Regions from separate parts of the Streptococcus sp. ALY_208 genome, predicted to be linked through region 3. Evidence: predicted binding sites of a transcription regulator. Region 3 holds the regulator's gene; each other region holds the start of a gene.

Region 1 (6,540 bases), on a different contig from region 3:
AGGTTGAAATTCCTAAAGAATTACCAACTGGTAATAAAATAGAGGCTCCAAAACTAGCAATTATTCTGCCACTAATCAACTGATAAAAACCATTAGATAACCCTGAAAGCAAGCTACCTATTCCAAATAATAGAAATGCAATAATTAATAATTTCTTTTTACCATAAATATCTGCCAATCTGCTTAAGGGAATTGTAAAAGTTGCAAATACAATCGTATAAGCATTCAAAGCCCAAGATAACTTATCTGTACTGACATTTATCCCTACTTTAATTGCAGGTAAAGCAATATTCATAATCGTTGTATCCAACATGACCAAAAAGATACCGAGACACATTGCAGTTGTCAACATTACTTTTTTTAACATAGAACCCTCCTTAAAAATGAGCTATCACTCATGTTTTTAATGATATATCTTCTAGGGGTGATTGTCAATAAAAACATGAAAAAACACTCATATTTTTGAGTGGGTGATAACTTGGTTTTTTTTGAAAATATGATAGTATAACAGTTAATATAGTTAAATAATATTATTGATAAAGTGGGTGTAGAAATGGTAAACGAAGTGAGAATTCCCTCTCAGAAAAGGAGTATTGATAAGTTAAATAGAATATTAGAGACATCGAAACAACTCTTCTCTGAAAAAAATTACTTTAATGTCACAACAAATGAAATTGCAAAAGAGGCGGGTGTATCTATAGGTACTTTATATTCTTATTTTTCTGATAAAGAAGCAATTTTAATATCATTGCTAGATGATTATAATAGTACATTTATCCGTTTATTTGATGATATTAATAATCAAGACTTTCTAAATTTATTTAAAAAAGATCCTAGACAATGTTTAGAGATCTTGGTCGATAAATTGGTAGAAAATGAAAATGAAGATTTTCATACTCAAATTGAAATGCTAGCATTGACGATACCTAAAGTTAAACTAATATTAAAAGAGCACAATTCCAAAGTGAAAGATTTAACATATCAATGCTTTTTATATTATACTGGTTGTAGAGAAAGTCAAAGGTTAAAGGTTCTTTCTGGGGTAATTTTTGATTTTATTTCATCTATTGTAGATGAATTGTTGTATTTTGAGCGCTCAAAAGAGGAGCAAGAACTATTGAGATCAACTGGTATAGATTGTATAATGCTTATTATTAATAATACGATTGAACTAGGTATAAGAAAATAATTTATAGAGATTTGTAATTCTCAGTATGATATTATCTCAATTTTATAAATTGCTAACAGACGGTTTGTTTTAACTTTTAATTTTATAAATAAGAGTTATGATCTAGAGAGTTTGCTACATTCATGATCCTCATAAGTTGGTTTGTGGATATTTATCACTCATTCGACTATATAGTACGATTTATAAACATAGCAAAAAGACTTTGCCATTAAGTTAGGCAAAGTCTTTTTGCTGATAGCTTCTATTTTGCTTGTCCTGAGAGAGCTTCAGCAGCGTCATCCATTGAGAGGACTTCGTGGAAGACACGTTGTGTCAATTCAGTCTTTTGTTCCTTAGTCAGGTATTTAGTGTTGACACAGTATCCAGAGATACGAACGATGACATCTTCCCCGCTCATGATCTTGTCGTAGACATCTTTGAGGTCCATGACATTGAGGTTGACGTGTTGGCCACCGTTTTCAAAGTAACCATCAAGGATAGTGACCAGGTTATCAACTTGTTCTTCACGAGTCTTACCAAGAGCACGTGGTGAAACTTGGGTCGTCAATGAGATACCATCGGCTGCATAAGCAAAGTCAAGGCTGGCAAGAGAGTTGAGATTTTGCAACCAGCCACCTTTAGCCTTGTTAGATGGGTTGGCACCTGGTGAGAAGAATTCCAACTTAGATAGGTTGACAGTGCCATCTTCATTGAGATAGACACCTTTGTGGACTGGTGAGTTACCAGTTTGTTTAGAGTAAGCCACGTTAGATGTGATAGTCAAAAGTGATACGGTTGCTTCTGCATTCTTGTAAAGCTTGTGACTGCGAAGACGAGTTGTGTAGGCTTCGATCAACCATTCTGCTAATTCATTAGAACGAGGGTCATCTTCACCCCAACGTGGATAGTCACCGGTTGTCTCGTAATCGTAGATGTAGCCGTCTTCATCGCGGATTGGTTTAACAGTAGCGTATTTAATAGCTGAAAGGGTATCAACGGTATTGGCAAAACCACAGATACCAAATCCCATGTTAGCTCGTTGATGAGTTGGCAGGAAGGCCATCTGAACAGCTTCGTAGTTATACTTATCAGTCATGTAGTGAATGATATTGAGGGCATCTACGTAGGTATCTGTCAACCAATCGAGAGATTTTTCAAAATTAGCTTTAACGGTGTCGAAGTCCAGTACTTCGTCACGAATAGGCTCGATATCGAAGACTTTGTAGTCCTTATGAACGTCATCGTAACCACCATTAAGGCCGGTCAAGAGAGCTTTCAGGACATTTACACGAGCACCGAAGTATTGAATGTTGTGACGTTGCTCCTCATTTTCTGGGTCGAGCGGTGAGACACAGCAGGAGATACATGACATTTCACCATAACCGTCTTTAGCCATTGTGGTTACACCTTCATATTGGATAGAAGAGTGTTTGTGGCTCATGTGCATGCAGTAGTGACGGAAAGCGTATGGCAATTTGTCAGTCCAAAGAACAGTCAAGTTTGGCTCTGGTGAATTACCGATGTTGTCCAATGTATTTAGGAAACGGTAGTCCATCTTGGTGACACGGTGACGGCCATCGGCTCCCATACCAGCCATTGAAGTGGTGATAAAGGTAGGATCACCAGAATACAATTCATCGTAGGCTTTGGTACGGGCAAATTTGACCGTACGTAGTTTCATGACGAAATCGTCGATAAATTCTTGAATTTCGCTTTCAGTATAGGTACCACGTGCTAGGTCACGCTCAGCGTAGACATCGAGGACGATTGGGACACGACCAAGTGATGTAGCAGCCCCGTTGATCACGCGAGCAACAGCCATGAAGGCAATGTTTGTCCATTGAACAGCTTCCTTAGTATCGTAGGCTGGACGACGAACATCTACACCGTAGAGATCTCCTAATTTAACAACATCTTGCAGGGCTTGATATTGTAAGTTGACTTCTTCACGCAGACGAATAGTTTCTTCGTCAATTTCAGTCAAAGCATTCCAGTCGTTGACTTTTTCTTGCATGAGGTAGTCAGCGCCATAGAGAGCTAGTCGTGCATAAACTCCGATGATACGACCGCGTGAGTAAGCGTCTGGTAGGCCTGTGACAGTGTGGGCATGGCGGGCACGACGAATGTTTGAAGTATAGGCACGGAAAATACCGTCGTTAACAGTTGTGACATGTTTTGTGAAAATTTCATGGACAGCTGGGTCGGGTTCATAACCATGTTCGGTCAAGGCAGTTTCTGCCATACGGATACCGCCCTTTGGCATGAAGTTGAGCTTGAAAAGTTCATCATTTTGGATACCGTAGATCACTTCTTGATCTTTATCGATATACCCAGCTCCAATTCCTGCGATTGAAGTGGGTTGAGTATCCATAGGAAAGCGGCCTTGAGCTTCGTAGCTAGCCTTGGTATCATCGACGATTTTCTTGATGTGGAGGGTGCGCTCCGTAGGACCAGCTAGGAAGCTTTCATCACCGTCATAAGGGGTGTAGTTTGCCTGAACGAAGCGTGCTACACTAGCCTTTTCTTTCCAATCTGTACCTTTGAAGCCTTCCCAGGCTTTTTCAAAGACATCTGTGTTTGTTTTTACAGTAGCCATAATCCATCTCCTAAAATTTCTAGTAGCTATTTGCTACGTCATTACACTTTCAGTATACCATATGGTAACCGCTTTCACAACGAAAAAGTGGAAATTACCTGCATCTGTCACTATAAATTTTTAGCTTTAAAGCTGGTCAATCAGTCAGCGATGTTGTATAATAAACTAACGAAGTAAGAAAGGTTAACTATGCTTATTTTTCCTCTGCTCAATGATACTAGCCGTAAAATTATTCATATTGATATGGATGCCTTTTTTGCTGCTGTGGAAGAGAGGGATAATCCAGACCTTAGAGGGAAACCATTGATCATTGGTGCCGACCCTCGTCAGACGGGTGGGCGGGGTGTCGTATCCACCTGTAATTATGAAGCTAGAAAATATGGCATTCACTCCGCTATGAATTCTAAAGAGGCCTTGGAACGATGTCCTCAGGCCGTCTTTGTTTCTGGTAATTACAAAAAGTATCGTCAGATTGGTCAGCAGATTCGGGAAATTTTTAGCCGTTATACTGATCTTGTTGAGCCCATGTCGATTGATGAGGCTTATTTGGATGTGACTGATAATAAATTGGGCATTAAATCCGCAGTCAAGCTGGCAAAGATGATTCAGTATGATATCTGGCGGGAGCTTCATCTGACTTGCTCTGCTGGTGTCTCTTATAATAAATTTTTAGCTAAGCTAGCGAGTGATTTTAAAAAGCCTAGGGGTTTGACACTGATATTACCAGAGGAGGCTGAGCACTTTTTGAGTCAGTTGCCTATTGAAAAATTTCATGGTGTTGGTAAGCAATCCGTCAAGCGTTTGAATGAGCTGGGTGTCTTTACAGGTGAAGATCTTTTGAATTTATCAGAGATGACCTTGATTGATCATTTTGGACGGTTTGGGTATGATCTTTATCGTAAGGCGAGAGGTATTTCTAATAGTCCAGTACGTCCTAATCGAGAGCGCAAGTCCGTTGGGAGTGAGCGTACTTACGCCAAACTTTTACTGTCTGATGAGGATGTTAAGGCAGAGATTTCCAAGAATGTTAGGCGGGTGGCGGCTACTTTGGAAAGTTATCATAAAAGAGGGCGGGTGATTGTGCTAAAGGTGCGTTATGCCGATTTTTCTACAGTGACCAAGCGACATAGTTTGGAGCAGGCTACTCAGGATGCTGATGTGATTGAGCAGGAGGCTCATGCTATTTATGATGAGATTGAAGGCAAAGAGGCTACGGGGATTCGTTTGTTGGGGGTAACAGTGACGGCCTTGGAAGGGCGTCAAGAAGCTATTAAACTGGATATTTAATAGGTTGTTGTTAAATTTTACTAAAAACGAGACTGAATTATGTTTCAGTCTCGTTTTTAGTAAGTAATGTGAAACACATAACTTCTAAACATAGAAAGATTAGCTAGATTAGGAAGGATTATTATTGTCTTAGTTTTTTGTCAGGGTTTTTAGTAAGGTATTGAGGAGTTTTCCAGAGCTGTGAGCTGATATATAATAGGCTAGATAGATCAACTGGGTCAGAATAAAGAGCAGACCGCTGTCTGAGATAAGAGCGAAGATGATATTGATGGCGCAGAGGGTATAGCCTAAGAGATAGGGCCAATCTGATACTAGCTTGTGGTTTTTAATTTTGGCTTGGTTGATAAAGGCTAGAATCATGATGATGGTATTGATGACAATATTGACCATTAAGTTAAAGATATAGTTACCAGGGAGTTGTCCTAATACGTCATAGATAGATTTTTCTAGTTCTTTATCAAGTGTTATATCTTGAGAAATGAGAAATAGGCTAAGTGCCAAGGTGAAGAAGAGGATCAAATTGAGGATCAGGTTGATTAGATGGGCGATAGCGATCGTCCGATTTGATTTTTTGAAGATGGTGATCAAGTCACTGATGGGGATCATCATGGCTGATGCTCCTTTCTAGATCGTTTACGGGTTTATCTTAAAAAAGAGAGCGATATCCTCTGTGCTCAGTCCGATCATGGGATCAATACTGTTGAGATTTTCTGCTGTGAGGATATGGGCCTGCTTGCTATCAGGCTCGTTTGGCTGTTTTGCAGGTAAGTCTGTCTGAGGAGAGCTAGCTTCATGATTGGAGCCAGCCAGTGCTAGGCTATCAGACTGAGAAGAGGTCGGGTGGCTAGCTTGAGGGGTGCCAAAGCGTTCAACCAGATAAGTCTTGCGCTTGGTACTTTGGTGCTCAATCGCATAAGTGAAGGCACTGAGTTCTCCTAACAAGATTAACTTACTCTTTGAGCGGGTGATGGCTGTATAGATGAGATTGCGCTGGAGCATGCGGCCGCTCTGGCGTGTTAATGGGAGGATGACAACTTGAAATTCACTACCTTGCGACTTGTGGATAGACATGGCATAGGCTAGAGTAATTTTGTGCCATTCATTGCGGGGGTAAACGACTTGGCTACCATCAAAATCTAAGTAAATCTCATCCTGCTTGCTTTCGGTGTACTTGCCGGGGATTAGGTCTGTAATGGTCCCAATATCACCGTTAAAGACATTGAGTTCAGCATCATTGATCAAATGAAGAACCTTATCACCGGTACGAAAGACAAGATCGTTAAAAGAGAATTCCTCTTTATTGACCTTAGGATTGAGGAGATTTTGCATCAAGGTATTGAGTGAGTTGATACCTGCCTGTCCCCGGTACATAGGCGCTAGGATTTGAATTTCTTGGGCTTCGATGCCACTCTTGAGAGCAGATGTCACGATCTTTTCTATCATGGCTGGAATCTGCTGGGCTTGTGCTTCAAAGTAAGAACGATCAGCT
Region 2 (6,540 bases), on a different contig from region 3:
CGCTTATGATACTCAGGATCCAAGCCATCTACAATCTTACTCTCACTAATAGGGGCTAGGGTCAGCACCGACAGTGCCTGAGTTTGTCCGCGGGTAAAGAGACCTGAACCGTGGACACGTGGCAAGAAATCAATACTGGCTTCTAGCGGACGAATTTCCTCCAGACGGCGACCATCAGGACGGATTTTTTCCTCAATGATGAGGCGACGCACCTCGTCATGCTCCAGATCATCAAGGATTTTGGCGACCATCTCAAGTTTGTTATCCTTATCTTCATCTTGGGTCCAGCGCTTATCAAAACTGTCCAAAACTACTTTTTTAAGGGCCTCCATAGCCTTTTGACGCTCTTTTTTATCTGAAATTTTGAGGGCGTTTTTCATCTCAGGAAGGGAGATAGAAGCGATCGTTTGCTTCAATTCTGGATCTAGAACTTCTAATGCCACCTCAGTCTTAGGCTTACCAGCGTGAGCCACGATCTGCTCTTGGATACTGACCAGTTCTTTGATGGCACCATGCCCATAAAGCAGAGCTTCGAGCATGACTTCCTCTGATAGTTGGCTGGCTCCTGACTCGACCATGTTGATGGCTTCCTTGGTTCCTGCAAGGGTCAGATCCAGCTGGGATAGGGCTTTTTGGGCTGGTGTCGGATTGAGAATAAACTCACCATTGATATAGCCGACTTGAACACCTGCAATCGGACCATTGAAGGGAATATCTGAAATGGACAAGGCTAAGGACGAGCCAAGCATAGCCGCCATAGGGGCACTGGCTTCTGGATCATATGAGAGAACGGTATTGATGACTTGGACCTCGTGACGAAAGCCTTGGTCAAACATGGGGCGGATAGGACGATCGATAAGACGTGCGGTCAAGATCGCTTCGGTTGAAGGCCGTCCCTCACGTTTCATGAATCCACCTGGTAGCTTACCGGCTGCATACATCTTCTCTTCATAGTTGACCTGCAGGGGGAAGAAGTCTGTTTTTGCTGGTTCTTTAGACATGACTGCTGTACTTAATACTGTCGTATCACCATAACGAATGACAACAGCACCATTGCTCTGCTTAGCAACCTGACCAATTTCTACGACCAATCTTTTACCTGCTAAAGTCATTTGGAAGGTTTGTTTTGCCATCGGACCACCTTTTCTATCATTGGATTTAGATTGACTCTATTCTATCACAAAAGGCCCTTCCTGATAAGCCTGGCAGCATAGTTATTTGGGCTTTGCCTCAGAAAGTCTAGCTAGCAAAAATCCCAAGCGCTCTAGGTAAGCACTTGGGATTATCATTTGACTAATGGCTGGAATTAGACATGGTTTAAAATCTGGGCAAAGAGATAGAGAAAAAGCCAGAAAACGAGCAAAAGTCCTAGGCCTGACAGCCCCGCCTGAATGCGGTGCCCCCTACTAGGGTTTCCAGGTAGACCAATACCAAATAAGGTAGGACCTAGTAAGAAAAAGCCATAGAAAATAGCATCTACCTTTAGCTGCAGTGCCACAAAAGACAGGACAAATATGAGTAGGCCCATTAGTAAAAGCCATCTCGTCTGGCGGTGGGGCAAACGCAGGGCTAACCCGATAAAGAGACAGCCCAGTACAGGCATGAGCAGGATTAAACCAAAAATAAGATTGAATAATGACATAGCATTATTATAGCATAGAGCTCCTAGAGAGTCCCTGATAGAGTCGACGACTCCTACTACAGGGAATTTTGGGTCACTGAAATAAGTGGATGATCGTGGAGCAAAACGCACCCCTTAATGATAGGAGTGCGCTATATTTGTCTAAGCTCTACTTTTCAACGCTTAAAACTGATCAATAAGGAGCTGCCTCATATCTGAGATATAGGGCTGGCGAGGGTTGGCAGGGGTGCATTGATCATCGTAGGCTAGACTAGCTAGACGGTCAAGCGCCGCATCGAAGTCTTTTTGACTCACTCCATTAGCAGAGAGACGAGGATCGACATCTACGGCCTTCATAAGCTCATCAATGCGTTGGCAGAGGGCCTCAACCAGGTCAGCATCTGATTGGCCTTTGAGTCCCAAAGCACGAGCAATATCAGCATAATCTTTTTGCGCACGGTATTGCTCATAGCGTGGGTAAACAGAACGCTTCACATTACCGGCGACGCCATTAAAGCGGATGACGTGCTGCATGGCGATAGCGATCGCTAAGCCGTGCGGAAGCCCAAACTCACCACCTGTCTTGTGAGCCAGGGAATGATTGATCCCAAGGAAGGCATTTCCAAAGGCCATCCCAGCTATGGTCGATGCGTAGTGCATATTTTCTTTGGCTTGCTCACCACGAAGCGTTGGATGGGCAGGATCATAACGATAGGCGTCCTCTAAATTTTCCATGATCAATTTGATAGCTTCTAGAGACCATGGACGGGTGAAGTCAGATGCCATGACTGAGACATAAGACTCTAGGGCATGGGACAGGGCATCTAATCCAGAGAGAGCCGCTGTGCGTTTAGGAACAGTCATGACAAACTCAGGATCAACGATAGCCACTTGTGGTACCAGCTCATAGTCGGCCAGAGGGTATTTCACATGGGTCAGGTCGTCAGTAATAACGGCAAAAGGAGTCACTTCAGCACCTGTACCAGACGTTGTTGGGATACAAAAGAGGCGGGTCTGTCTTTGATGTTTAAACTTGACGATTCTTTTGCGGATATCGATAAATTTTTGTTGCAATTCTAAGAAGAAATCACTAACTTCATCATAGGAATCCAGCCAAGCACTGTCTCGATCCAGTGAAACTTCGTAAATGAGGCGGGCAATTTTGGAGGCGTCAATGGCAGATCCACCACCGATTGCAATAACAGTATCAGGCTTGAAATCACGCATTTGCTTGGCAATCTCGATGGTTTGTCCAAGAGTTGGATCAGGCTTGATTGTTCCATAAACGGCAGTCATCACTTTTTCATCACGCAGAGCTAGCTGAGCGAGAACGGTATCGACAAAGCCAAACTGAACCATTCCAGGGTCTGCCACAATCAGGGCCCGACTCATTGGTTCATAGTCATCTTGTAAGTAAGAAATTGCATTTTTTTCGTAGTAAGTTTTTTCTGGTAGGCGCACCCATTGTGGACGATTACGACGCTTAGCCACCGTTTTGACATTGAGGAGGTCGCCAGTTGATAGATTGTGTGACAATGAATTTTTCCCCCATGATCCTGTTCCAAGTGTTAAGCTGGCCTTGAGCGCATCAGTGTAGATGTCACCGATACCACCGATAGAATCCGGTTGGTTGACAAGGATACGAGAGGCTTTGACACGGTCCCCATACTCAGCAACGAAGGGATCGGCTTGCGATCCAATCTGAATAGCCGCATTGTGACCTGCACCTTCATGCTCAAGGAGCGCCTCTACAATAGCAATCCCATCTTCACGATCCTTAGCCTTATAAACAGACAAGAGTGGAGAGAGTTTTTCTGAAGAGAGTTTTTCTCCGATATTTTTTGCCTCTAGCTCAAATAAGAGGACATCCTTACCTTCTGGCAAGTCAAGGCCTGCTCGCTCACAGATCCAGCGGGCTGACATACCTGCAACAGGGCCGTTGACCCCGCCTTTGTCATTAAAGACAGTTTCTTCTAGCTTTTTGTAATCCTTTTTAGGGACTAGGTAGGCTCCTTTCTCTTGCATCTTCTTGAGCCAGTCGTCATAAATAGCTGCTTCTACGACAGCAGAATTTTCTGTTGCACAGATCATACCATTGTCAAAGCGCTTAGACATGAGCAAGTCTTCAACAGCCCGATCCAAATGTGCGGTCGCATCCACATAAACCGCACCGTTACCAGCCCCAACTCCCATAGAGGGGTTACCAGAGCGAAGGGCGGCATTAACCATACCAGGCCCACCTGTCGCAAGGATAGAAGCGATATGAGAATTGGTAATCAAGGCCTTGGTATTAGCGATTGAGGGAGTCTCGATCCATTGGATAATATTCTCTGGCGCACCTGCCTTGATCGCAGCATCATAGAGAATCCTAGCGGCATGACTCGAGCACTGTTGAGCACCTGGATGAAAGGCAAAGACGATGGCATTGCGGGTCTTTAGAGCTACCAAGATCTTAAACATGGTCGTCGAGGTTGGATTTGTCGTTGGGACGATACCCGCAATCACACCTAGAGGAGCTGCGATTTTAACCTGACCTTTGACCTTATCCTCATCAATGATACCAACCGTCTTTTCATTTTTGATGAGCTCATAGATATTTTCCGTCGCAAAGTGATTCTTGATGTCCTTGTCTTCTACAATACCACGCTTGGTCTCAGCGACAGCCTCTTTGGCCAACTCAAGCGAGCGCTCAGAACCCGCCAGAGCCATAGCTGCAACAATCTGGTCAACTTTTTTTTGGGTATAATTGGCGAAAATTTTTTCTGCTTCTAGGGCTTTGTCAACCAAGCCAGCTGTATAAACTTGTGCTTCTTCCTCAGCCGTCATAGTCTCTACCTTTGTGTCCTTTGCCATAGGAAACTCCTCCATTTTAAGCGGTTATCTATCAGATCATTTCTATAGAAGAAATACTGTAGCCGTTTATCGTTTTGTAATTGTGAATTTTTTCACGATGTTAGTATATTATATTTCTGAGCTACTGTCAATAGATAATGTGAATTTTTTCACTTATTAAAGTATAAGGAGAACATCAACGATTGAGGGAATTAAAAAGCAGATCTTCCCAGAGTTAAAGGAGAGATCTGCTCTCAGAAAATAATTTAAGGATGCTATCAATCTTGAGATGGGACTGGAGGTTCAAAACTAATCCACTCATTCTTTCCATAGATCTTATGAGAAAGGAAAATTATCAACTGCTAAAGACTTCATGATAAGAAATCTTGGTCTTCAAATAGGACATGCTCTTTTAAAGATGGCTTATGAGAGGCTAGTAGCATCGCACTTACTATTATAAGTCCTGTAAGAACAACCTTAAAAACAACCGTCCACGTAAGATATCGGGTCAAGCCACCAATGAACAAGGTCACTATAGCAGCCAAGCCAATTCCTATAAAGAAATAGTCAAAAATTCTCTCATAATCTTTATCATAATCAGCTTTATCATTTTCTTTTTTACGCATAACTACCTCGTTTTACAATTAATTATTTCAGTCAGAAAGCAACTAATCTTACTAGTACAATAGATATTCTCTGCCTAAGATACCTTCATTATTAATAATATTATAGGCTTCTACTAGCTGAGATTCAAGTCAGAAGAGTATTTTTCTGTATCAAACAAATAAAATTATGACTGTAAAGTGGTTAAGTTATCCAACAATAAACACTACTGTTAATCTATCGAGCCTAGAAAACAAAAGATGATACCTGTTACAAAACAAGTATCATCTAAATGAATAGATAGAAAATAATCCAAAGAAGGGATTACATTTATCTGTAGTCAAAATTGCAGGGTAAGCTATTGCAAATGATTTACTCTATCATTAGCTTGCGTTCCTCAACAATATCACTACACCACTAATATTATCAAAATACCTTCAGATTATTTTTTATAATAAAAAATAATTTAATGAGAGGTCACTATATCAATAACTCGAGATATAGTTTCAAAATCAATAACAGCTTTGCCTTTTTTAATACTTGTTAAGGAGTACTCCTTGTATTCGTCTTGGTCGGATACAACTACTGTAGCAGCGGAATTTACGTTATAATACTGAGCTAATTTTTTCCCTCGCTTGCTACTGATATCGATAAAATAGATACTTTCTTTGTCCTCTGAAGAAATGTGCTCTAACAGATAAGGTACGGCCACTTTACAACGTTTACACCCATATCTATAAAAAAATAAGATCTTTTTTCCCTTGGAATTCTTAGATAATAGTTTCATTGCGGTGTCATCCCTAAAAAGTAACCGATCAGAATTCAAGAGTATATTCGTCTGTACAGTTCTATAATGAGATATTCGTGTTGTCAAAAGGGTAGCACATAGATAGAAGGAAATCACACAAGATGCCAATAATAAAAGATAGCGATAAGAGACCCTTGCTTTTAGTGCATATATACTAAGAACTATTAATAATATAATTGAGAATAAACTGATCATTACCGAAGGATGCCATAAGATCCGCCCATTAATATTTAACGAATAGATGCTACCAATCAACAAAAATAGCAGCATTATAATAAATACAAGTAAATAACTCTTATAACTTCGTGTCATATCACACTCCTAAAAATTAAGGCATCAAAGACCAATAATAAGCATCCGGTTCACTATTCTAATGTAACTCGTCAGCAAGCTAGTGCCATTAACTCTAGTTTATTAAATAATATCTAAGAAAACAAGTTTTAGTTAGATAACGTCCTCAATGAAGTAGAACTTTTTATAATAAAGAGTTCTACTCGTATTTTAAGCTATACTAAAGTAGTTATCATAAAGAAAGGATATTTACAGTATGTCAAAATCATTTTTCACTCGTAAATCGAGTCTCTTATTATCCGCTAGTATCTTGGGATTAGCACTCGCCACATCTACCCCGGCTAGTGCAGAAACATTGTCTGCACCTTCTGTTCGACTTCCTAAA
Region 3 (6,540 bases):
GGTCTGAGGATACTGTTGTTTTTGCTGGATCAGCGCCCAGTAACTTAGGCAATCAGATCTATAATCGTCTGATTCCGCTAGTTCGTGAGACAGGGGCTCAAGTAGTGTGTGATTTTGAGGGACAGACTCTCTTAGATTCTCTTAATTTCCAACCACTTTTGGTCAAGCCTAATAATCATGAACTTGAGGCAATTTTTAATGTCAAGTTAGATGGTTTGGCGGATGTTGAAAAGTATGCGCGTGAGATACTTGCCAAGGGTGCCCAAAATGTCATCATCTCTATGGCTGGAGACGGTGCACTCTTAGTTACACCGGATGCTGCCTACTTTGCTAAGCCTATCAAAGGGCAGGTGAAAAATTCTGTTGGGGCTGGTGATTCGATGGTTGCTGGTTTTACTGGTGAATTTATTAAGTCAGCAGATCCAGTGGAAGCACTCAAATGGGGGGTTGCCTGCGGTACAGCAACTGCCTTTTCGGATGATTTAGCAAGTATTGAGTTTATTAAGGATACATATCAAAAAGTAGAGGTAGAAAAACTATGAAAATTCAAGATGTCCTAAACAAAGAGGTCATGCTTCTTGATTTGCAAGCGACTACCAAGGAAGCAGCTATCGATGAGATGATTGCTAGCTTGGTAGATAAGGGTGTTGTGACAGATTTTGATGTTTTTAAAAAAGGTATCATGGATCGTGAAGCCCAAACATCAACAGGCCTTGGGGATGGTATTGCCATGCCTCACAGTAAGAATAAAGCTGTGACGGAAGCAACGGTGCTTTTTGCTAAGTCTAGTAAAGGTGTTGATTATGAAGCATTGGATGGTCAACCAACAGATTTATTCTTTATGATTGCAGCACCAGATGGTGCTAATGATACGCATTTAGCAGCTCTTGCTGAGTTGTCCAAGTATTTGATGAAGCCTGGATTCGCAGATAGTTTGCGCAAGGTGACCAGTCCTGATCAAGTGATTGCAACTTTTGATGCAGAGGAAGAAAAAAATGAAGCGCAAGCAGCGCAAAAAGCTGCAGCACAGCAAGAAGCAGTCAATTCAGATAAACCGCTTATCGTTGCTGTTACGGCATGTACAACAGGAATTGCCCACACTTACATGGCTGAAGAAGCTCTCATCAAACAAGGTGAGGAAATGGGCGTCACCGTTCGTGTTGAAACAAATGGTGCTTCTGGTGTTGGTAATGCATTGACAGCAGATGAGATTGCAAAAGCACAGGGTGTTATCATTGCTGCGGATAAAGCTGTTGAGACTTCTCGTTTTGATGGTAAACAGTTGATTTCTAAACCGGTTGCTGCTGGTATTCGTGAGCCAGAAGTGCTCATTCAAAATATCTTAGATGGTAAGGGTGAAACTTTCCATGCAACGGATGCAGCTGCGTCAAGCTCTGCTGAGGAATCAAAAGGTCTGGGCAGTGCTTTCTATAAACACCTCATGAGTGGTGTTTCACAAATGCTGCCATTCGTTATCGGTGGTGGTATCATGATTGCCCTTTCATTCCTTATTGACCAAGGAATGGGTGTACCAAAATCTCAACTTAGCCACTTGGGTAATTATCATTTGATTGCAGCGCTTTTCAATCAAATTGGTAATGCAGCTTTTGATTTTATGCTACCTATCCTTGCTGGTTATATCGCTTACTCCATTGCTGAGAAACCTGGCTTGATTGCCGGTTTTGTAGCTGGTAGTATGGCTAAAATAGGATTGGATTACAGCCACATTGTCCATTATGATAAATTTGCTTCAATTACTTCGGAAAACAAACTTACAGAAGCAGTTAATAAAATCGTTTCTGGACAAGTACCTTCAGGATTTCTTGGAGCCTTGGTTGGTGGTTTTCTAGCTGGTGGTGTTGTTCTTCTTCTAAGGAAGTATATAAAAGTTCCACGTTCACTTGATGGTATTAAATCTATTCTTTTATTACCATTACTTGGTGTTGCTATTACTGGTTTCTTGATGCTCTTGGTGAATATCCCAATGGGCGCTATCAATACAGCCTTGAACGACTTCCTCCAAGGATTGTCTGGTGCGTCAGCTATCTTACTTGGTTTGGTTGTTGGTGGTATGATGGCCATCGATATGGGTGGACCGTTCAATAAGGCTGCTTATATCTTTGGTACAGGTACACTGGCTGAAACAGTAGCAAGCGGTGGTTCTGTGGCTATGGCAGCAGTAATGGCTGGTGGTATGGTACCGCCATTGGCTGTCTTTGTGGCTACTCGCTTATTCCCTGCTAAGTTTACACAAGAAGAACGTGATTCAGGTTTGACTAATATTGTTATGGGCTTATCATTTATCACAGAAGGCGCTATTCCATTTGGTGCTGCTGACCCAGTTCGTGCTATTCCTAGCTTTATGGCTGGTTCAGCTCTTACAGGTGCCTTAGTTGGTCTATCAGGCATTAAGTTGATGGCTCCACACGGTGGTGTATTCGTTGTTGCTCTAACGACTAACTGGTGGCTCTATCTTGTCTATGTCGCTATTGGTGCTATTGTATCTGGTATACTCTTTGGAGTGTTACGTAAGGCAAAATAATTTAAGAAATAAATAGTAGAAATGGTTAGAAATTTTTATTTCTAACCATTTTTTTGATTTTATTTTACGAATATATAGATGGAGGATATTATTATGTATACTATTGGAATTTCAAATGATGCCTTAAAGCCCAGAGAGCGTTTAATGGCTCAAGGGGCAGAAGAACTCAGTCATCAGGAACTATTAGCGATTATATTACGTACTGGGACAAAAAAAGAGCCAGTCTTATCTTTAGCTAATCATATTATTAGTCAGATGGATAGCTTGGCTGATTTTCGTCAACTCTCTTTAAAAGAGTTGCAAAAGCTTGATGGTATAGGACCTGTGAAAGCTATAGAAATCAAGGCGATATTAGAATTTTCAAGACGTGTCAACAATGCAGTGCCTGAAAAGCGTGAGCGTATCCTTTCTAGCAGTCAATTGGCCAAAAAAATGATTGAGGAGTTGAGAGATAAAAGGCAGGAACATTTAGTTGCTCTTTATTTAGATACCCAGAATCGTTTGCTCAAGCAGCAAACGATCTTTATTGGCAGTGTTCGTCACTCTATTGCTGAGCCACGTGAAATTCTTCATCATGCTTGTAAGTTGATGGCGACTTCACTGATTGTTGTCCACAATCATCCTTCGGGGCAGCCACGTCCTAGTCATCATGATATTGATTTTACCGAAAAAATAAAACGATGCTGTGACGACTTAGGAGTAGATTTCCTAGATCACATCATCGTTGGTAGTAAAAGTTATTATAGCTTTCGAGAAAGGAGTGACTTGATTCTTTAGAGCTCGTTAACAAAATAATCAAAGAGCTGTTGATCTGCAGAGCGATGATTTAAAAGTAATTCAGGATGCCACTGAACTCCCATGAAATGGATGTCTGGATTATTGGATTGAACAGCCTCTATTGTTTTATCATCAGGATCCATAGCTATCACATCTAAAAATGGTGATAATTCTTTGATACTTTGATGATGAAAAGAATTTATTTCTGTGGTTTTTCCATAAAATTCCGCTAGTTTTGAGTCCTCTTTGACAGACATACGATGGTAGAGGTAGTCACTAGGTTCATCTTGCCAATGATTTTCAATCGCCTGGTTGAGGCTTCCCCCCAGTGCCACATTCATCAGCTGGGTACCACGACATACTGAAAAAATAGGTTTTTCTTGCCGGATTGCCTCATCAATGATAGCAAATTCAAAGATGTCCCGTTTTCGTAAAAAGTCATCATCACTTGCAGTATTTTCTTCATGATAGAAGTCTGGGTCAATGTTTTGACCTCCGATTAAAAGAATTTTATCTACCTTTTCGACATAATCTTTAGCCTCTTGGGGGGGTCCTATAGGAATAAGCAGAGGAAGTCCACCTGCACGTTGTACACCCTGGATAAATCCTGTTGGTGCATAACTCCACATAATACCTGTATTGGGATTGGGTCTTTCATTTGTTGTAATACCAATAATTGGTTTAGGGGCCATAGACATCCTCCTTTAAATGTTTTTTCTATTAATCCTGATTCATAAAATAGAGTAGAGTTTGTAATTCACTGGTTAAATCGACATACTGGACAAAGACACCTTTAGGTAGATCTAAATTGACAGGTGAGAAACTCAAGATCCCCTTGATACCAGCTTCTACTAGCTGTTCAGATACTTCTTGAGCCTTGATGCTAGGTACTGTTAGGATAGCTGTTTGGCAGTCTGAATTTGCCAGTTTTTCCTTAAGGCTTGAGATGCCATAAATAGGAATATCATCAGTAGTTTTAGTGCCTACCAGCTCATTATCATCTGTATCAAACGCCATGATGATTTTCATTTTATTGCGCTCATGGAAGCGATAGTGAAGAAGTGCTCTTCCCATATTGCCACAACCTACTAGAGCAACATTGGTAATAGAATGATCATGGAGAATATCTGCAAAGAAGTTCATCAATTTTTTGACATCATAGCCGAAACCTCTACGACCGAGCTCACCAAAATATGAGAAATCTCTACGTACGGTAGCTGAGTCAACACCAATTGCTTCAGCAATTTGTTTAGAACTTGCTTTTTCAATATTTTCTGCGTTAAAGCGCTTAAAAATTCTATAGTAGAGTGAAAGTCGTTTTGCTGTCGCTTTAGGGATGGATTTGTCAATGGCCATATGATCAACTCCTAATTTCATTTAAAATTCAACTAGATTATAAACTAAGTTTGTGAAAACTGCAACAAATTAACTAATATAAAAAACCTATAAATAATATAGGTTTTAGCTATCAACTCTTTCTTTTGTAAAAATATCGCGTTCTACGAGACTGTCCATTAGAAAATAAAATTTATCTTGGATAATGTTCAGCTTGTCATTTTTAAAAATATTGACCTGACGTAGCCCTGACTGGTCTGTAATGATTAATTTAAAGGAAGTGAGGTCTTTATTGACCGTGAGCTTCAAAGGAAAGCCATTACCAGAATTAGGCACTTCTTCGAGAAGTCTATTCAGTTCATAGTGACCAAGCTTGTTTTGTTCAAAAGTAGTATCAATTAACGTATACTTTCGGACATTACTTGTAAGGGTGTAACGATATAGGCAATCATCAAGGTGGATAGTTTTTTCAAAAGCCATTGTTAAGAAAGTATCTCCTTTAATTTAGTAGTGAGTTGTTCAACATCTTGTGGCAGGGTTTGATCTGAGAAGCTGATTCGAATGGATTCATGAAGTCTATCTGAATCATTACCATAGTAAGCAGCAAGTACATGACTAGGATCAACAGTGCCGGCTGTGCATGCTGATCCTGTTGAGACAGCTATCCCAGATAGATCCAGCTGGGTTAGAAGGAGGCCATTATTGCTAGATGGAAAACCAATATTGACAACATAGGGTAGCGTATTATCTGTGCCATTGAGGTAGTAGTCCATATTAGCTAGATTAGATAAGAGTTGTTCTCTTAAATTACTGACATGTTGGTAGTGGTTAGTCATATCTTGATAGGCTTCTGTCATAGCTTGAGCCATACCAGCTATCCCTACCATATTTTCTGTGCTTGCTCGTCTTTTATCTTCTTGCTCACCACCATGTAGGAGAGAATCCATATGTAGAGGGTGAGTATAGAGAAATCCAACTCCTTTAGGTCCATGAAATTTATGAGCAGAAGCAGATAAGAGATCAATCCCTAGCTTTTCTGGATAAATAGCAATTTTCCCCATGACTTGAACGGCATCAACATGAAAGACAGCTTGATGGTCAGCCAATAATTCTCCAAATTCTTGAATCGGAAGGAGATCACCAGTTTCATTGTTAGCAAACATGGTACTAACGAGAATGGTATCGTCTCTCAAAGCTTCTTTGAGGCTGTCTGTAGTGATTTTATTTTGGTCATTTGGCTGGAGATAAGTCACCTCAAAACCAAAACGGCTTTCAAGGTATTCCATGGTGTTGAGAACAGAATGATGCTCAATAGCTGTTGTGATAAGATGCTTTCCTTTATTTTGATTAGCAAGAGCATAGCCTTGTATAGCGGTATTATTAGCTTCTGTACCGCCCGATGTGAAGATAATATTTCTAGGCTGAGTTTCGAGAAGTTCAGCAATAGTCTGTCGATTGTCTCGGAGTAAGTGACTGGCTGTACGTCCATAATTATGGATACTTGAAGGATTTCCAAAATTATTGGTCATTACATTGGTCATGGTTTCGATAACACCAGGGGTTAAGGGAGTTGTGGCAGCATTATCGAGATAAATCATCATCAATTGTCCTCACTATCTGCAGTATAAGTAAAGAGTGGGCTGAGCGGTTTGTGATTATGGATGCGTGTAATAGCATCTCCAATGAGTGAGCTAGCTGAGAGATAGGTTACATTGCTACAGATATTTTCTTTCGTTGCGACTGAGTCTGTGACAAGAATCTCTTTAATAGGAGCAGTTTCTAAGATATCAGATGCACCGCCTGCAAATAGACCGTGACTGGCGACAGCATAGATGCTTGAGGCTCCCTCACGTTCAACAATTTTAGCAGCTTCGGCTAAGGTTTTA

What was found. Region 3 encodes Rex, which represses fermentation and respiration genes when NADH is low (regulators of the CRP and FNR family bind a similar motif). Its sites were predicted from a motif close to TTGTGAANTANTTCACAA; they were not measured.
Region 1: a site for Rex is predicted at 3,827-3,844, ahead of pflB (formate C-acetyltransferase). Genes of this name have one in related genera too.
Region 2: a site for Rex is predicted at 4,555-4,572, ahead of adhE (bifunctional acetaldehyde-CoA/alcohol dehydrogenase). Genes of this name have one in related genera too.

What each region holds. Positions count from the first base shown of each region.
Region 1 covers NZ_JBZFUI010000007.1:48,985-55,524, reverse strand. The annotation lists gene AC4HAI_RS07665 (MFS transporter) at 1-367, opposite strand, end outside; gene AC4HAI_RS07660 (TetR/AcrR family transcriptional regulator) at 554-1,189, shown strand; gene pflB (formate C-acetyltransferase) at 1,431-3,764, opposite strand; gene dinB (DNA polymerase IV) at 3,954-5,051, shown strand; gene AC4HAI_RS07645 (hypothetical protein) at 5,181-5,660, opposite strand; gene recD2 (SF1B family DNA helicase RecD2) at 5,685-6,540, opposite strand, start outside.
Region 2 covers NZ_JBZFUI010000004.1:121,903-128,442, reverse strand. The annotation lists gene pnp (polyribonucleotide nucleotidyltransferase) at 1-1,133, opposite strand, end outside; gene AC4HAI_RS05220 (hypothetical protein) at 1,307-1,642, opposite strand; gene adhE (bifunctional acetaldehyde-CoA/alcohol dehydrogenase) at 1,805-4,474, opposite strand; gene AC4HAI_RS05210 (hypothetical protein) at 4,825-5,079, opposite strand; gene AC4HAI_RS05205 (hypothetical protein) at 5,523-5,843, opposite strand; gene AC4HAI_RS05200 (LPXTG cell wall anchor domain-containing protein) at 6,412-6,540, shown strand, end outside.
Region 3 covers NZ_JBZFUI010000005.1:176,388-182,927, reverse strand. The annotation lists gene pfkB (1-phosphofructokinase) at 1-542, shown strand, start outside; gene AC4HAI_RS06565 (PTS fructose transporter subunit IIABC) at 539-2,542, shown strand; gene radC (RadC family protein) at 2,636-3,319, shown strand; gene AC4HAI_RS06555 (gamma-glutamyl-gamma-aminobutyrate hydrolase family protein) at 3,316-4,011, opposite strand; gene AC4HAI_RS06550 (redox-sensing transcriptional repressor Rex) at 4,040-4,675, opposite strand; gene AC4HAI_RS06545 (DUF1831 domain-containing protein) at 4,781-5,134, opposite strand; gene AC4HAI_RS06540 (cysteine desulfurase family protein) at 5,137-6,252, opposite strand; gene AC4HAI_RS06535 (ribose-phosphate diphosphokinase) at 6,255-6,540, opposite strand, start outside.